Regions from separate parts of the Providencia sp. PROV200 genome, predicted to be linked through region 3. Evidence: predicted binding sites of a transcription regulator. Region 3 holds the regulator's gene; each other region holds the start of a gene.

Region 1 (4,473 bases), 1.9 Mb from region 3:
TGGATTAGGCCCTAAATGGATTTGGCTGGGAACACTGTTTGCCTTCTTCGGTGCATGTGCCAGTTTTGGTATCGGCAATACGGTACAAGCGAACTCAGTGGCTGATGTACTAGAAAGTAACTTTGGTGTGCATAAATGGTTGACCGCAGGGGCTTTAGTTTTATTAGTTGGTGCGGTATTGATTGGTGGGCTGCGACGTATTTCTGATGTTGCAGGAAAACTTGTCCCATTTATGACTGTTGCCTATTTTGGCGCAGGCATCATTGTGCTTGGTATTTATTTTACTGAGATCCCTGCGGCACTTTCTTTGGTTGTTACCTCGGCTTTTAACCCTGTTGCTGCTCAAGGTGGGTTTGCGGGTGCGGCTGTATGGGCTGCAATACGTTTTGGGGTTGCGCGAGGCGTGTTTTCCAATGAAGCGGGTTTGGGAAGTGCACCTATCGCCCACGCTGCTGCAAAAACACAAAATCCTATTCGCCAAGGGCTTATTGCGATGTTAGGGACATTCATTGACACTATCATTGTATGTTCTGTCACGGGATTAACCATCATTATTACTGGTGGTTGGCTGACCAGTGAAACTGGCGCGACATTAACTGCATCATCATTCCAAACAGCCATTCCTGGTGGAAATTACATTGTTGCTATTGCATTAGCCGTATTTGCATTTACTACCATTTTAGGGTGGAGTTTCTATGGTGAAAAATGTGTGCAATATTTATTTGGATTGCGAGCAATAAAGCCGTACCGAGTTTTATGGTTGATAGCTTTACCAGTTGGGGCAACGCAATCGCTTGATTTTGTTTGGTTATTGGCGGATACACTAAATGCAATGATGGCGATCCCTAATTTGATTGCTCTGTTACTTTTAAGCCCTGTTGTTTACCGGTTAACACGTGACCATATAAAAGATGTGAACGCAGATAGCATTGATATGGCAAAACAGTTGTACGACAATAAATCATAATTGATTGGCAATAAGCTTCATTTTAATGATGAAGCTTATTGTTTCTTCAATATCCCCCTCTTATTCATAAAGCTTATCGATGGGTAATATATAAATCATCTATTTTTATCAGTAAAATTACGGAATGGCGTTAAATGCGCTATGCTTAGAAGAGAAGTTGTAAACCATGCGTATTTTATAAATTAAACAAGGGGATAGAATGGATATTCTGGAGAAAACGTTATTGTTTGGTAATGATTTTTTGACAACGACAAACCCCGCTAGGTTAGTTCCATTTAAATTTGAGATTTATCATTCTGAGCAAGGTTTTTACCATCGGGTATATAAGCAAGTTGGCATATCAGGGGCTAACTTAGGGCAAACATTTCAAATGTGGGCTTTCGAAGAGCAGAAAAGCTGGGACAAACAAACCGCGGATACGACTGTTGATGAATATATTCAGCATTGCCAAGATATTTATAAGCGGAATAATGCATAAGTTGTAGAAAAAAAAGCCCCCTTCATAGGATTCTGAAGGGGGAGCTAAATGAATAAAGAATGGTTTAATTCATGAATAAAGATAGATGATTTTCATGATTAAAACTTAGTTATTTGTGCAGTTTAAACCACGCAATAGTATATATATCCTTAAAATAGCATTTATCGCTAAATAATCTATTGGCGATAGCCTGTTTTTATTTGTTCTAACGTGTTTTTATAGGTTTCTGCCTGTTTTTCGTCTTCCATCTGTGCAATTTCACGTTGCATCTTGATTAAAATTTTACCTGCATCAGCCTGACCAATAGCTTTTAGCATATGCGTCAGCAAATTTTTTAGACAAGTAACTTCATCCGCTAAAGTATTAACGTTAGGTTCAGTAGGAAAATGGGTTTTCATTAAAAAGGTCCTTTAATCATAAAAAAATAATAGCAAGATTGTAGCATAGAAAGTAATACTATGTGTTTTCAGATAACTGAATGTTATAAATATTCAGATTAATGAGTTAAATTTGAACGAACAATTAAATAGCATGTAGGAGGGAGAGCGCCTCTAGGCTCGCTGTTTTTCTTACCGGTAAGTGGAAAGGAGCCTTTATGAGTAATGAAAAATTGTGATACAATTCACAAAAAGATTTATTGGCAACCAAAGTTGCTCAGTAACGTCTCAATCCTGTACTAAATACCAATGTCTTTTCGCAGCAATTTTTATACCCAATTAGGTGATTGGTATCTATTATTTGTGGGAAAGTGAAGGCTAAAAGAAATATGACGCAAGTTTCTAGAAAAACAGCTTGGATCCGTGTAATAGCATTAGCGGTTGCTGCATTTGTTTTTAACACAACAGAGTTTGTGCCTGTTGCATTACTCAGTGATATTGCAAAAAGCTTTGATATGACGGTCGCACATACTGGTTTGATGATAACAATCTACGCGTGGGTTGTGGCTTTGATGTCGCTACCTCTAATGTTATTAACCAGTAAAATAGAGCGTCGTAAATTATTAGGCTTCTTATTTGTTATCTTTATTATTAGCCATATTATTTCTGGTTTTGCATGGAGTTTTGATATTTTAATTGCAGGACGTATTGGTGTGGCTTTATCTCATGCGGTATTTTGGTCAATTACGGCATCGTTGGCTATTCGGGTTGCTCCCGCAGGTAAAAAAGCTCAAGCGCTTGGATTATTAGCGACGGGGACTGCATTAGCGACAGTATTGGGTCTTCCCCTTGGCAGAGTGGTGGGGCAATTCTTGGGTTGGCGAGCGACATTTTTAGGTATCGGTGTTATTGCATTGTTCACTATGGTTGTGTTGATCCGTTTTTTACCTCGTTTACCAAGTGAACATTCTGGCTCGCTAAAAAGTTTGCCTATGTTATTTCAACGACCGGCACTCGTTGGCATGTTTGCATTAACAGTGTTAGCAGTGACGGCGCACTTTACGGCTTACAGTTATATTGAGCCTTTTGTTCGAGAGGTTGCATTACAGAGCCAAAACTTTGCCACTTTACTCCTGCTAATTTTTGGTGGAGCCGGTATTGTTGGTAGCGTCATATTTAGCCGCTATAGCAGCAAATTTTCATTATCTTTTTTACCCGCAGCAATCGCATTTATGACGATTTGCTTATTATTGCTGATGCCATTAGGTAGAGATGTTTGGTCTTTGGTGATGTTATCCGTATTCTGGGGAATGGCAATGATGTGCATTGGTTTAGGAATGCAAGTTAAGGTGATTGATTTATCTCCAGATGCCACCGACTTGGCAATGTCAATTTTTTCTGGAATTTTCAACATTGGTATTGGCGCTGGAGCACTGTTAGGTAATCAAGTTATTGTCCATATGGGGATGACCCAGATTGGTTATATTGGTGGTGTGATTGGTCTTATCGCCTTCGCGTTATGTGTCTATTTGTTCAAGCGTTATAGTGTTACCCTCAGCGATAAAACAGGTACCGCTGTAAATCAGTAACTTGCATTTTCATTATGATGTAAAGATAAAAAGCTCTGTGTTATTTTAATGATAAACAGAGCTTTTTTGTTGTTATCTAAGTAACGCATTCTAATAATAAGGAAAGACAATGAAGGGTCTAGGTTTTTTATTGATGTCTATTATTGCTGAAGTCATTGCAACGACCACATTAAAAGCATCTGATGGTTTTAGTCGTTTTTGGCCGTCTTTGATTGTTATTATTGGTTATGCAGTTTCTTTTTGGGGGCTTTCACAGGTAGTAAAAACCATGCCATTAGGGATTGCTTATGCAATTTGGTCAGGTTTGGGAATTGTGCTGGTTTCCATCGCTGCAATTTATATTTACAACCAAAAACTCGATTTACCTGCAATTATTGGTATGCTATTAATTATTGTTGGTGTGTTAGTCATCAATTTATTTTCAAAAAGTGGTGGGCACTAAATCGTTGGTGCAGAATATTCAGGCAGCATGATTGGAGAAACAAGGAATGAGGCATCGGATGAGTCAATTTTTAAAACCCGTAATAGCAATATCACTCACTGGGTTTATATCTGTCATGTTATCTGCGTGTGGTAGCTCAAACGTAGATAAATCTGTGGAACATTCTGCGAGTCAGTACGCCAAGCAAGTAGTCAATTTAGGGCCAGGTGCGCAAGAAGCTTGCATGTCAGCGGGAGGCTTGCCTGCACTGACATTAGAATTAAATGGCTCACAAACTGCAGTATGTCAATTTGCGAATGGTAAGCGTTGCGCTGTTGACATTATACAATCGGGTTCTTGTATATAATTTTATTATAAAGTTAATTAATCTTTTATTAATTATTAATATAAGATTAATTAACTCTCTATATTCCTTTGGTTGTAATCTATTTTAATACCCCGAATTATTTTTGTTTAATTATATTTCTCACTATTCATATACGGGCTATCTAAATATGAGCATCTATTTAGGTGTTTATTTTAATTATTGATATTTAATGATGATATTACTAATATTAAATAATAAAGAATATTTTCGATAATTATAAAACCACATATAAAGATGTTTACATTTATTAAAG
Region 2 (4,473 bases), 1.5 Mb from region 3:
AAGGATCCGCAAAGTTTTAATTGGATCCAGCAATCAGATCTCTTCAATGAACAGGTGAAGTCTGCTTTATCCGGGCATTCAGGACGTTGGAGATTGATCCGTGTTGGTGATGGTATTTTATTAACATTGCAAACATTAAATACCAATGCGGGCCAACGGCCTGAGCAATTAATTGCATTTAGAGTATTTATTAATAACCGGATAATTATTTCTAGTCGTCATCGAAAAGTAAATTCTTTAGATCCTGTTATTGATGACTTAAATCAGGGAGTTGGTGCGCAAAGTACGGGTGATTGGTTAGTTGAGGTTGCTGATTCTATTACAGATGAAATAAGTGATTTTACTGATTCTTTGCATGAGCGTTTAATTGATATGGAAGACTCCATATTAAATGGCGAAATTCCTGATAGAGGGGAATTTGCCTTACTTCGTAAACAAATTATTGTGATCCGCCGTTATATGGCTCCGCAAAGAGATATGTTTTCCCGTTTGACAACGGAAAAATTACTTTGGTTAGATGAAACGGATCGCCGTCGAATTCAAGAAATTTCTGACCGATTAGGGCGTTGTATTGAAGATCTCGATGGTTTTATTGCCCGTACAGCGATTATTTCTGACGAGATAACGAATATGATGACTGAAATGATGAACCGGCGTATTTATACAATGTCATTAATGGCCATGATATTCTTACCAACAACGTTTTTAACGGGGTTATTTGGTGTGAATTTAGGGGGGATCCCCGGTAATGAATTTCGTTTTGCCTTTAGTGTATTTTGTGTTTTATTAGCCGCCTTGATTGGAACTGTATTGTGGTGGCTAAGAAAAAGCCGCTGGCTCTAATATTGACGACTTATTTGCTATAACCGGACCTAGTTTGAGATAAATCAATAAAACTACTGAGGTTTTAGTGCAGTATTAGTCCTGCAGGTGAATGCAACGTTGAGCGATGAACGTTGTGCTCCATAATTGTAGTTTTTCTCATATTGAGTTCTTATACAGAATAATTGACCACTGTAATGCCGATGTAATTTACATCGGCTTTTTTTTGCATCAAATCTGAGAAAAATAACCTCCAAATGAAGAGGTTATCAATAAACGTTATTTAACTTCAATAATATCAAGGCGTTCTGCTGTAAATTCGGGCTTATCATCTTCATCTATAAAAGGTTGAAGCGGTAGCTCCTCTTTGTCAAACGCAAGATCTCCGCCATTGATAATGTCATCTCCATGAGAAATGTTTTTGAAGTCAAATAATTCAGTATCACATAAATGAGACGGTACAATATTTTGAGTAGCACGGAACATGGTTTCGATTCGGCCTGGATAACGCTTATCCCAATCACGCAGCATCTCTTTAATAACCTGACGTTGTAGATTTGGTTGAGAGCCACATAGGTTACATGGAATAATCGGGAACTCCTTAGCCTGAGCGAAGCGCTCAATATCTTTTTCTCGGCAGTAAGCGAGCGGGCGAATGACAATATGCTTTCCGTCATCACTCATTAATTTAGGTGGCATACCTTTTAACTTACCGCCATAAAACATATTTAAGAACATTGTCTGTAAGATATCATCACGGTGATGACCAAGTGCAATTTTAGTTGCACCTAATTCAGTTGCTGTACGATATAAAATCCCACGACGTAAACGCGAGCACAATGAGCAGGTTGTTTTCCCTTCTGGAATTTTTTCTTTTACGATCCCATAGGTGTTTTCTTCAACAATTTTGTACTCTACACCAAGGTTATCAAGGTATGCAGGTAAAATATGTTCAGGGAAACCGGGTTGCTTTTGGTCCAAATTAACCGCAACTAATGAAAACTGGATAGGGGCACTTTTTTGCAAACTTTGCAGTATGGAAAGCAGCGTGTAACTATCTTTACCTCCAGACAAGCAAACCATTATCCGGTCACCGTCTTCTATCATGTTAAAGTCAGCGATTGCTTGGCCAACATCACGGCGAATTCTTTTTTGCAACTTGTTTAAGTTGTACTGTTCTTTATTTGTTGTCATTCTATACTGTTCTGTTACTGGGGGTTTATGTTGCTGATAGATAATTGTACATTCGGCTTTTAAATGATTATTCTTCTATGCTTAAAGCCTAATCAGCGAGATTTATAAAAAGAAGCTCATGATAGCAGAACCTAAGGGGAGAGTGATACCAGTTCGTTAAAAGAGGGGAAAATTGGAACTCACCTACCTTTAATAGAGCGACATAAATTGAGCATTTTCTAACCGGTGAGGATATGCCATCAGTAAAAGCTGATTTAAGCTTTATGTGTTCGGTTTTGGTTATAATTTTACTACTATAATTGCTCTAGTTTCCGTGGAAACGGGTCATTATCCTTTTTTATTTGGTTTATCAAGTTGATATGAGACAGAGTTATTTGGTTATTTTTACAATAATTTAGTATTTTGACTGAAATGAACCAGGGACTATTATTGACTCGATTTTGTTTAGGGAGCCTTCTTTGGGCTTTAAGCGTATTCTGATAACATGTTTTGCTGGTAATGCCTATCAATTTCAATCGCTAAATACTTATGCGGTCCTTCGTCAATAATATCGCGCATTTGAAAGTGCTAACTGTAATATAAATTGCCGTACATTGAAAATTAATACCGATTGGTATTCGAATTTTTTATGATGACCACTGAAAATTTTATGGTAGAGTTTTAATCACAGATATCTTGTTGTAGGAAAATTGAACGATATTTTATGCATTTATTCTAGATGCAGAATACTATATTTTTCAATCATGGCTTTCCTTTTTGATAAATTTCTAAAGTATATGTTTTTTTATGTTTAAACAATACAACTATATCAAGTTTTTCTTATTCTTATTTGGAATAAGTCGAATGAATAAGTAATAAGGTTTTTGCTATTGTTTTTTATATTACTATCAGTAGTTGGTAATTTTAGTAACTTATTAAATTGTTAATCACGGTAGGAATTATATTAGTATTATAAATCATAAACTCCTAAAATTTAGATAGAACATATCCTTTCATTTAAATTGGCGATTCTTCAATCCCTAGTGAAAATAAAAGGTTGCTTGAGTGTGTTATTATAGGTTTAGAAGGGTTTAATATTTTAATATCAATGGGATACTGGTGTTTTTTATAAAGAAAATAGCTCTGTCACTTGTTTATAAAAAGAGAAGTAGTAATTTAAATTACAGTTTGTAAGTGCGATGGGATTCACATTTTAAGGATTTTATGTTTAAAAATACATACTAATATTGTTTATTTGGATTATTATGTTTTTGCGCTTAAGTTCGAATCATCAATATAATTATAGATTAAATGCAAATGCTTAAAGTTATCTTTTTAAGCTAGATAATATTTTTAAAATAATATTTAATTTTTTGTTTTTAATTAGTAGGTTAAGGAGATATTAAACCAACCAATCATGATTGAAATCCATTAGGGTGGTGATATTAATGAAATACTTTATATTCTTTTTTAGTCTAACTTTTGTTTTTCTTATAGCATACCTTCTTAGTTTTAGTAAAAAAAATATAAAACATAAACTTCCATCTATATTAATATTGTTGATAATGGAGCTTATTGTGGCATCTATTATGCTAAACACCACAATTGGTCTTGCCACCCTTGATGGTATAGCATCGGGTATTCATTATATAATTAATTATGCTAATAAGGGGATTGATTTTGTTTTTGGCGACATAAGCAGTAAAACCTCTATGGTTTTTGTTGTTGTAGCTCTTCTACCTTTAGTTTTTATCTGTTCTATAATTGGAATATTTAAATATATCGGTGCGTTAGACTTAATTATTAATACTATAGGCTTTCTAATTAACAAAATATCTAAAGTTGGGAAGTTGGAGTCTTTCGCTGCTATTAGTGCTGTGATAGTCGGAATGATGCCTGCATATGTATCAATTAAAGATTACATTCCAAGGCTATCTAAAGCACAGATGTATACTATTGCTGCATGCACTGTCTCAACAGTAGATATTGCATTGCTAGGCGCATATACACAAATGGTTGAGCCACGTTATGTCTTTATAGGTGTTAGTCTCAATTTCTTTAGTACTTTTATTATTGTTTCTATTATTAACCCAAGTGAACCTACTAATATTGCAGTTTGTCCTATGGGGGAGAATAAAAGCGAAAGAGGTTCATTTTTCGAAGTGTTGACAGATCACATGCAGGATGCTTTTAAACTTATTCTTGCAATTGTCCCCATAATTATTGGTTTTGTTGCCTTAATTAGTATGTTGAATGATGTGTTTTTTAATATTTTAGGAATTAGTTTTCAGGGAATTTTGGGTTATATTTTTTCACCCTTAGCTTTCATTTTGGGTAGTTCATGGGATGAAAGTATTTCTTTTGGGACAATTATAGCGACTAAAATTTTATCAAATGAGTTTGTTGCTATGATTGATTATATGAAATTAACTAACTTAACACCACGAACGGATGCAATTATGTCTGTATTTTTAATAT
Region 3 (4,473 bases):
ATTACTGCCAAGGATTTTCCGTAGAACACCGAAAATCAAACCGATATGGCAGCGGCTTGAATTGCCTGATAGCGATTTTATCGATCTCGCTTGGAGTGAAAAACCTGAGCTAGCAGCGCACAAGCCACGTTTAGTGATATTCCATGGCCTAGAAGGCAATTTTAAGAGTCCTTATGCCCACGGGATGCTAGAAGCTGCCCAAAAACATGGTTGGTTGGGGGTGATTATGCATTTTCGCGGTTGTAGTGGTGAACCCAATCGCCAACAGCGAATTTACCATTCAGGCGAAACCAGTGATGCTCGCTATTTCCTCCGTTGGTTAAAACAAACCTATGGTGATACGCCGACGGCCGCGGTCGGCTATTCCCTTGGTGGTAATATGTTAGCGTGCTATTTAGCTGAAAGCGGCCAAAATGCAGATGTCGATGCGGGTGTTGTTGTTTCTGCTCCTTTGATGTTAGAAGCCTGCTCTTTACGCATGGAAAAGGGCATTTCTCAATTTTATCAACGTTATTTGCTCAATGGCTTGAAACGCAATGCCACCCGAAAATTAGTGCGTTATCCAGGCTCACTACCCTTAAACCTCTTACAATTAAAGCAGCTTAAACGGATCCGTGAGTTTGATGATGTGATTACTGCACGTATTCATGGGTTTGATGATGCAACCGATTATTATCAAAAATGCAGCGCATTACCCAAATTAGCTTATATCACTAAACCAACGTTAATTATTCACGCCAAAGATGACCCATTTATGGCGCCTGAAGTTGTGCCTGATTTATCATTTTTACCCCACAATGTGGAATACCAAATGACAGAACATGGCGGGCACGTCGGCTTTGTGAGCGGTACATTGAGAAAACCGCAAATGTGGTTAGAAACCCGTATTCCTCAATGGTTAACGCCTTATTTAGATAAGGAAATAATGTGATTATTCCTTGGCAAGAACTTGCCCCTGAAACATTGGAAAATCTGATTGAAAGCTATGTTTTACGAGAAGGGACAGACTATGGCTCCCATGAAAAAAGCTTGCAAGATAAGGTTAACGATGTGAAACAGCAGTTAGTTTCTGGTGAAATTGTGCTAGTCTGGTCTGAATTGCATGAATCGGTTAATTTCATGCCTAAGGGAAGTTTTTCTTTATGATGTGTTTATTCCATGGTTCATTTTGACATCATCAGCAACCACAAATTAAGTGAGTGTTTTCCAACGCAACCATGTCGTAAACTATCAAATAAGACTCATAACCCTAACACCCGTTAATCCGCTTCATGCACTGTTGATTAAAATAGTGCTTATTAGCGCAACACAGGGAGTCTGCGATGTCCAAAAAGCACCCAATCATAGCCATCACCGGTTCAAGCGGTGCTGGCACAACCTCAACTAGCCAAGCATTTCGTAAAGTTTTTCACCAATTAAATATTCAACCGGCAACACTGGAAGGAGATAGCTTTCATCGCTATACACGTCCTGAAATGGATATGGCTATCCGTAAAGCCAGAGAACAAGGGCGGCACATCAGTTATTTTGGCCCCGAAGCGAATGATTTTGCTTTGCTTGAACAAACCTTAGTTGATTACGCAAAAACCGGCTGTGGGCAGTCCCGTAAATACCTACATACTTATGATGAAGCCGTACCTTATGGCTTGCAACCAGGGACATTCACCCCTTGGGAGCCGCTGCCAGACAAAACAGATATATTGTTTTATGAGGGGCTACATGGGGGCGTTGTGACGCCAGAACATAATGTTGCACAACATGTTGATTTGCTTGTCGGCGTTGTCCCTATTGTCAACCTAGAATGGATCCAAAAATTGATCCGCGATACCACAGAGCGAGGGCACTCTCGCGAAGCCGTCATGGACTCGGTTGTGCGTTCTATGGGGGACTATATTAATTACATCACGCCACAATTTTCTCGCACTCACATTAATTTCCAACGTGTTCCAACGGTAGACACATCTAACCCATTCTCAGCAAAAGCGATTCCGTCACAAGACGAAAGCTTTATTGTGATCCGTTTTCGTGGGCTAGAACAAATTGATTTCCCCTATTTGCTATCAATGATATCCGGCTCATTTATTTCCGCAATGAATACAATTGTCGTTCCTGGAGGGAAATTGGGGCTAGCGATGGAATTAATTATGGCGCCAATAGTCGAAAAATTAATTAATCAAAAGAACAACAATTAAATTATTTTTTGATTAATAAATAAGATGCTTATCATTAATTAAGATAAGCATCTTTCGATTCAAATATATTAATAAATATTAAATTTATTTTTAGCTTTTTATTTCAAAGCTGTGTGTGACTTCAACGGTTTTCTCTAACATCAACGCCACCGAACAATATTTTTCTGCGGAAAGTTGAACCGCACGTTCGACCCCTTTTTCTGTTAATTCATTCCCAGCTACAATAAAATGCAAATGGATTTTTACAAAATAACGCGGGGCTTCTTCACGGCGCTGTGACGTTAACTTAACTTCACAATTAGTCACATCGTAACGACCCTTTTGTAAAATCGAAACGACATCAATCGCACTACAGCCACCTGCTGCCATGAGCACCATTTCCATTGGGCTTGGGGCCTTATCCCCCGCATTCCCATCCATCATCACTTGGTGTCCAGACGCTGACTCACCTAAAAAAGAAAGCCCTTCAACCCACTTTACTCTTGCTTCCATTGTATTTCCCCTTGAAATGAAATCGACTTAAAGGCTACATTGTTCCATAGATATAATGAATGTTATATCAACTTTATTTGGCTGAAGCGATACAGGGGAGACTTTCTGTATTGAATATGCTACAAACAATACTTAGTTGATAGGATTAAGATCAAAACTCAACGGTTTAATTGATCATATTATAGTGTTGATATCAATTTGCGTTACCCAAAGCAATCAAAAACGCTGAACCAATCAGCTGTTAGATTATTTAAAGGTATATAAGGCAAATTAATATGCTAAGCTAGTGACTTTAAAGCCAGCCTTTCTAATTCGTTTTTCTGAATGGCTGCAATAACATACAGAGGATAACGCTAATGGTTCTCGGCAAGCCACAAACAGACCCTACTCTTGAATGGTTTTTGTCACACTGCCATATTCATAAATATCCATCCAAGAGCACTCTTATCCATCAGGGTGAGAAAGCAGAAACCCTTTACTATATCGTTAAAGGTTCGGTGGCTGTTTTAATTAAAGATGAAGAAGGCAAAGAAATGATCCTCTCTTACCTGAATCAAGGGGATTTCATTGGTGAGCTTGGGTTATTTGAAGAAGGGCAGGAACGCACTGCGTGGGTTAGAGCAAAAGTCGCCTGCGAAGTTGCTGAAATTTCTTACAAAAAATTCCGTCAATTGATTCAGGTAAACCCTGATATTTTAATGCGCCTTTCTGCGCAAATGGCTAGTCGCCTGCAAACCACGTCTGAAAAAGTGGGCAACCTCGCCTTCTTAGATGTGACAGGCCGTATAGCTCAAACCCTATTAAATTTAGCCAAACAACCCGATGCAATGACACATCCAGATGGAATGCAAATCAAAATCACTCGTCAGGAAATTGGCCAAATCGTGGGTTGTTCCCGTGAAACAGTCGGTCGTATTTTAAAAATGCTAGAAGATCAAAACCTGATCTCTGCGCACGGCAAAACCATTGTTGTCTACGGCACCCGTTAATTAATATTTTAGCCAAACTTGGTTGGCTAGACTCTTAGTGTAAACAGCAATATATCGCTGTTTACACTTTTCTCTTGTACCCACTCCTCTATTAATTTTCAAGTATACTCGCGTTTTTTGATATTATTTAAAATATGCTTATATAAAATCATGGATAATTAATACATAATCATTCGGGAATTTATATATGCCCATTAATAGCAACCAAAACCACCAATTTTCCTTGCCACAATCAGGAAATATTACGAATAGCGTTATTAACAACTTTCAACAAAATAAGAATTTTTTTAAGAAATTACAATATGCAAATTCCACATCTGTAAAATTCCCTGCATTAGCAAATAAAACTACAGAGTCGATGAAAAATACGCGAAATGTAAATTTTATATCTTCATTAAATATAGGAAGTTTGCTACCTAATACCCAGCCAACTTATAAGGTATTTGATCCTAAACATAAGATTGTTTTTGGAACTCAAAAAAATAAAAATATTGACATCCGCTCTATCGATTTCAAGACTAGCCTTGATTTTTTTAAAAATATGCCTAGTTCTCAAGATCAGAGCTTAGTTTCTCGCTATCCCCTCATATTTAAAAATTCGAGAAAAATAGAAAAAAATTTTACCCCAGTAGAAGACCATTCAATTACCCATAAAACTCAGGAAGACTTACCAATGCAAACAACTAAAAAAAACAACGTTGAAACCTCAACGTTTGTAGATTTTCATTTAAACCGTTCCGCAGGTACGCTATCTAATTTTAAATATAAAATAAAATCCATTCATGAAAAAAGTATTCGCA
Region 4 (4,473 bases), 920 kb from region 3:
ATTATAAATTAATATTTTTGCTTTCAGTTTTTCTTCTCAGTGCTTGCCAAAATCCTCAAGGAAATAATGTAAAATATAATAAAAAGAATATAATTAGTTTTTGTGAAACAAAAGGTGTTAAAACGCCACGTCTTTTCTTTATGCTACAGATGTTATACTTTTCTGAATCTAAGGATTTAATATTTGATAGAAAAAAATTAGTCATTTTTAAGGGTGAAAAAGATAATAACCCAATGTTAGAATTTTTAAAGTATCCAAAAGAAGCATTTATTAAAAAATTAAGCCATGAACAGGCAATGGTTTTTTATCGCGAGAATTTGAATGAGATGGGAATGCCATACAATGCTTGGATTTTGGCAGATGTTCTGGATGTTGTTAATGAGAGAAACCGAGAGACACTATGGCAACAGTTTGTTTTTGTGATGAATAACAACGATCCTGAGAAAGAAGCTAAATTATTCATAATGCTCTGGTATGCAATGGTAAGGGAAGCCGCTAAACCATTATCAGACAAGCAAATTAAAAGTAAAAAATGGCTGGAAAAAATGAGGCGGATTACTTTAGTTAAAAATATAGAAAAAGAATTAGACTTTATGTTTGAAGAAATGATTAATGATTCAATGAATTTTAATAAGAATAAAAGGAGTTCTAATGATGGTTTCTAAATCTATTATTCCTAAATTAATTTTTATAATTTTATCATGTTTAATTCTCATAAATAAAGGTTACTCTTTTAATGAAAAATATAACCCTCAAAAGGTAAATGATTCAAGTGATAAATATTTCAGTATTTTTATTTATCTAGAAAAAGAGTTTTTAAATAATTATATGAAGGCACAGGGTGAATCATTCACCAGTGAAAAACGGAGTCGGTATCAAAAAGAAGTCAAATTAGCATACGGACGAATTATGAAAAATCGCAAAGAAAGTGATAACATCCCAATTGGTGATATTACACATCAAGAATTTATTAAAATAAAAAAAGAAGCGATGTTAAATTCAGGAATTCCTTATGAAGGTTGGTTGTTTAAAGATGTATTTGAAGTATTATCTATAGATAAACAGAATAAAATTATAGGGAAACTATTAAATAGCTTTTCTAATAAATCACTTAATGGTGAATCAGCGTTATTTGCTAGCATTTGGCTAGACATGAAAGAAGAAGCCGCGCAATCTGCATCGATAAAACAGCAACAAAGCCAAGCTTGGCTAGAAAAAATGCGAAAGATCCCTTTAGTTATTACATTAGAAGAGACGATAAATGAAACAGAGAAATTGTTTAATGAATTCACTTACTAGGGCATATATTAATCAAAACTAGTGAGTCCTATTATGGATGGCCACTTTGCAGGTAAATGGTTTTGTGAACAAGATTAAAGTTCTAATAACAACTATACGGTTATTGCTATTTATTCAAGCTCCCAGCAATAACCGTTATATTTAAATAAATATAAAATTAATCCAAATAAGCTAATTCAATATTTTGGCAACCCAGTGCCTGTAATGTATTTTCGGTAACATACCAATGTTTGATAATTGCATCTTGCTTTTCAACAAACTTAGCTTGGTCGATGGCGTGAATATCTTTACCTGCAAGGTTAATCATAATTAAAGCGGCTTGTAGTGGCGGTAAACTTGGGTTAAATGCGGCATTTTCTGCGTAGCGTCCGGTAAACAGTGAGCCATCTTTTAATTGTAACGCAATTCCTGAATGGGATTGGCTATAAGGTGCATGGGATTGGTTTGCAGCCTCAATTGCGGCACTTAATAACCGATCACGGCTTTGGTTTTTATAGCCATGGTCAACAGGGTCGAGTAGTAAAGTAGTAATGTTTAAGTCAGACGGCCCAAATGAGTCGGGTAAATAGTGGTGTAGTACTGCGGGTGTGCGGCCTGGTAAATTCACCATAATTTTACCACCTTCACGTAATTCATTCATAAATTGGCGGCAGTGGCCACAAGGTGTGTAATTTACAGTAATTGAGGTAATCTGCGTTTCACCTTTCATCCAAGAGTGTGTCACTGCACACTGTTCTGCATGGATCACTTGGCCCATTGATACATGGCTAAATTCCATATTGGCACCAAAATACAAGTTACCACTTGCTCCACGTGCGATTGCACCCACGTTAAAATGGGAAATAGGAGTGAGGGCATAGGCAGCAGCAAAAGGTAATAATGCAAAGGCTAACTCAGCGTCGTCTACACTTGTTTCAGCTTTAATCTGTTTAACTTGTTCCGCCGTTAACATGCCTTGAAAATCAGATTTATCAATGATAGGTCTAAGTACTGACTGTAACTTTTCTGGAAGCTCGGCCCAAGCGGCCTTAAATCTTGAATGCATGAGTTACTCTCCCTATTTTAATTGTTTTTATTCTATTCAATAATACGTAGAACTATATGTGATAATTGTCACTATTTTGAATGTAATACATGAAACATATTCTTTTGTTGTGAGATATATCTCATATTTTATCAGTGTGCGTATGAGCAAGAGGCTATTGAACTCCTCTTACCCATATATTTGGTTATTGGCTTAATGAATTAAGCTTAGCTAAAAAGATGTAAAATGACAGGGAATATAAACGGGGCAATAAGTGAGGTGATAACCCCACAGGTCATTAATGCAAGAGAACTATAAGCACCTTCAATGTAATTCACTTCGGCACAGCGGGCAGTGCCTAGGGCGTGGGAAGCGGTTCCCATCGCGAGCCCTCTTGAGGCGTGGGTTCGTACACGCAGTACATCAAATAAGCTATGTCCAAACATGGCGCCTAAGATCCCAACAAACAACACGCAAGCGGCACTAATCGCAGGGATCCCGCCAACAGAATCAGCGACAGCCATCGCAATAGGGGTAGTTACCGATTTAGGTAAAATAGAACCCGCGATATCCGGGGTTGCCCCCAACCATAACGCGATGGCGGCACCGCTAAACATGGCCACTAAACTACCTGCAAAACAAATACTTAATAAAGATTTCCACTGGGCTCGAATTTGGTGCATTTGTTCGTAAAGTGGAAAAGCGAGCGCAACGACTGCGGGTTGTAGTAAATCATTGAGTATTTTGCTACCTGCAAAATAGTGCTCATAAGAAGTATTTGTGACGACCAATAGTGCAATCAATACCGCAATAGTAATTAATAGTGGGTTTAAAATCGGTAACTTAAATGTGGTCGACAACTTACGAGCCAAATAAAACACCACAATAGTCAGCGGCAATGACCACCAAATATGTTCTAACATTATTCATTCCCCTTAGTTTTATCATTATTAATGACCGAAGAAATTGGCTCTTCGGGGGGTAAAGGAACGTCATCAGGTTGAGCCCCAACGACAGGGCGTTCCTTATGAATATAGTTGGAACTGATGGCGACAACGACCATAACGATTAAGGTACTAACCACACAGGAAACGATAATAGGAACCATTTGTTGGCTAATTAATTCATAGTAATTCATTATGCCAACACCAATAGGAACAAACAGGATGGTCATGTTTTTCAACAAAATGCTGCAACCGGGTTGTGCCCACTTCGCGGGGATAATTTGTAACGCAAGCAATATGAATAAAATTAACATGCCGACAATGCTGCCGGGAATGGAGAATGGAAGTAGTGTTGAGATAAGGTTTCCAATAATCAGGCAAAGGTAGAGTATTGCGAAAGCTCGCAAATACTGCCATCCCGTTATCAGTACCTGTTTAAATGACATGAGACTGGTCCTGTAATGTAATATCTATTCATCATACAATTAACTTTATTATTGTGCTACCGATCACAATAAAAAGCCAATAAAAAAGTGGGAAGTATTTAGCTTCCCACTTTTGATGAATAACAGACTAGAGCAAGTATGGGTTATTTAACTTGCATACCGGGTTGTGCGCCACTGTCAGGGCTGAGTAAGAAGATATCTTTACCGCCAGGGCCAGCAGCCATTACCATACCTTCAGAAATACCAAAACGCATTTTACGAGGTGCGAGGTTGGCAACCATCACCGTCAAACGACCTTCTAATGCTTTAGGGTCTGGATAAGCGGAGCGAATACCAGAAAATACTTGGCGCGTTTCACCACCGATATCTAATTGTAATTTCAGCAGTTTGTCTGAACCTTCAACAAAATCAGCTTGCTTGATTAATGCAATTCGCAGGTCAATTTTCGCAAAATCATCAAAAGTGATGGTTTCTTGAATTGGGTCATCGGCAAGTGGCCCTGTAAGTTGCTGTACGGGTTTGATGCTCTCTTTTGAGGCTTCAACCATCGCATCCACTTTTGCCATTTCAATGCGGTTAAATAGCGCTTTGAACGGAGCGACGCTGTGGTTCAATAATGGGGTATTAATCGCATCCCATGACAGTTCACTATTTAAGAAGGCTTCAGCACGCTCAGTGAGGCCGGGTAAAACCGGCTTCAGGTAAGTCATCAGAACACGGAACAAGTTGATGCCCATCGAGCAAATGTCTTGCAGTTCTT

Evidence for each region. The regulator CRP, encoded in region 3, controls carbon source genes, mostly activating them, when cyclic AMP is high. The targets are predictions, from matches to a motif close to ATGTGANNNNNNTCACAT.
Region 1: M1E86_RS10260 (sugar transporter) is a predicted target of CRP. The motif match lies at 2,056-2,073, and genes of this name have one in related genera.
Region 2: M1E86_RS08525 (NupC/NupG family nucleoside CNT transporter) is a predicted target of CRP. The motif match lies at 3,190-3,207, and genes of this name have one in related genera.
Region 4: cdd (cytidine deaminase) is a predicted target of CRP. The motif match lies at 2,452-2,469, and genes of this name have one in related genera.

Annotation. Positions count from the first base shown of each region.
Region 1 covers NZ_CP096307.1:2,236,023-2,240,495, reverse strand. Annotated here, with positions in the region: gene M1E86_RS10275 (alanine/glycine:cation symporter family protein) at 1-967, shown strand, start outside; gene M1E86_RS10270 (hypothetical protein) at 1,167-1,445, shown strand; gene M1E86_RS10265 (DUF2594 family protein) at 1,622-1,843, opposite strand; gene M1E86_RS10260 (sugar transporter) at 2,212-3,411, shown strand; gene M1E86_RS10255 (DMT family transporter) at 3,521-3,853, shown strand; gene M1E86_RS10250 (DUF333 domain-containing protein) at 3,912-4,199, shown strand.
Region 2 covers NZ_CP096307.1:1,857,241-1,861,713, forward strand. Annotated here, with positions in the region: gene zntB (zinc transporter ZntB) at 1-843, shown strand, start outside; gene ttcA (tRNA 2-thiocytidine(32) synthetase TtcA) at 1,102-2,016, opposite strand; gene M1E86_RS08525 (NupC/NupG family nucleoside CNT transporter) at 3,444-4,473, shown strand, end outside.
Region 3 covers NZ_CP096307.1:361,934-366,406, reverse strand. Annotated here, with positions in the region: gene M1E86_RS01650 (hydrolase) at 1-931, shown strand, start outside; gene M1E86_RS01645 (YheU family protein) at 928-1,146, shown strand; gene M1E86_RS01640 (phosphoribulokinase) at 1,323-2,192, shown strand; gene M1E86_RS01635 (OsmC family protein) at 2,283-2,684, opposite strand; gene crp (cAMP-activated global transcriptional regulator CRP) at 3,041-3,673, shown strand; gene M1E86_RS01625 (hypothetical protein) at 3,861-4,473, shown strand, end outside.
Region 4 covers NZ_CP096307.1:1,282,231-1,286,703, forward strand. Annotated here, with positions in the region: gene M1E86_RS05725 (hypothetical protein) at 1-665, shown strand, start outside; gene M1E86_RS05730 (hypothetical protein) at 652-1,299, shown strand; gene cdd (cytidine deaminase) at 1,457-2,344, opposite strand; gene M1E86_RS05740 (CidB/LrgB family autolysis modulator) at 2,551-3,246, opposite strand; gene M1E86_RS05745 (CidA/LrgA family protein) at 3,246-3,713, opposite strand; gene metG (methionine--tRNA ligase) at 3,857-4,473, opposite strand, start outside.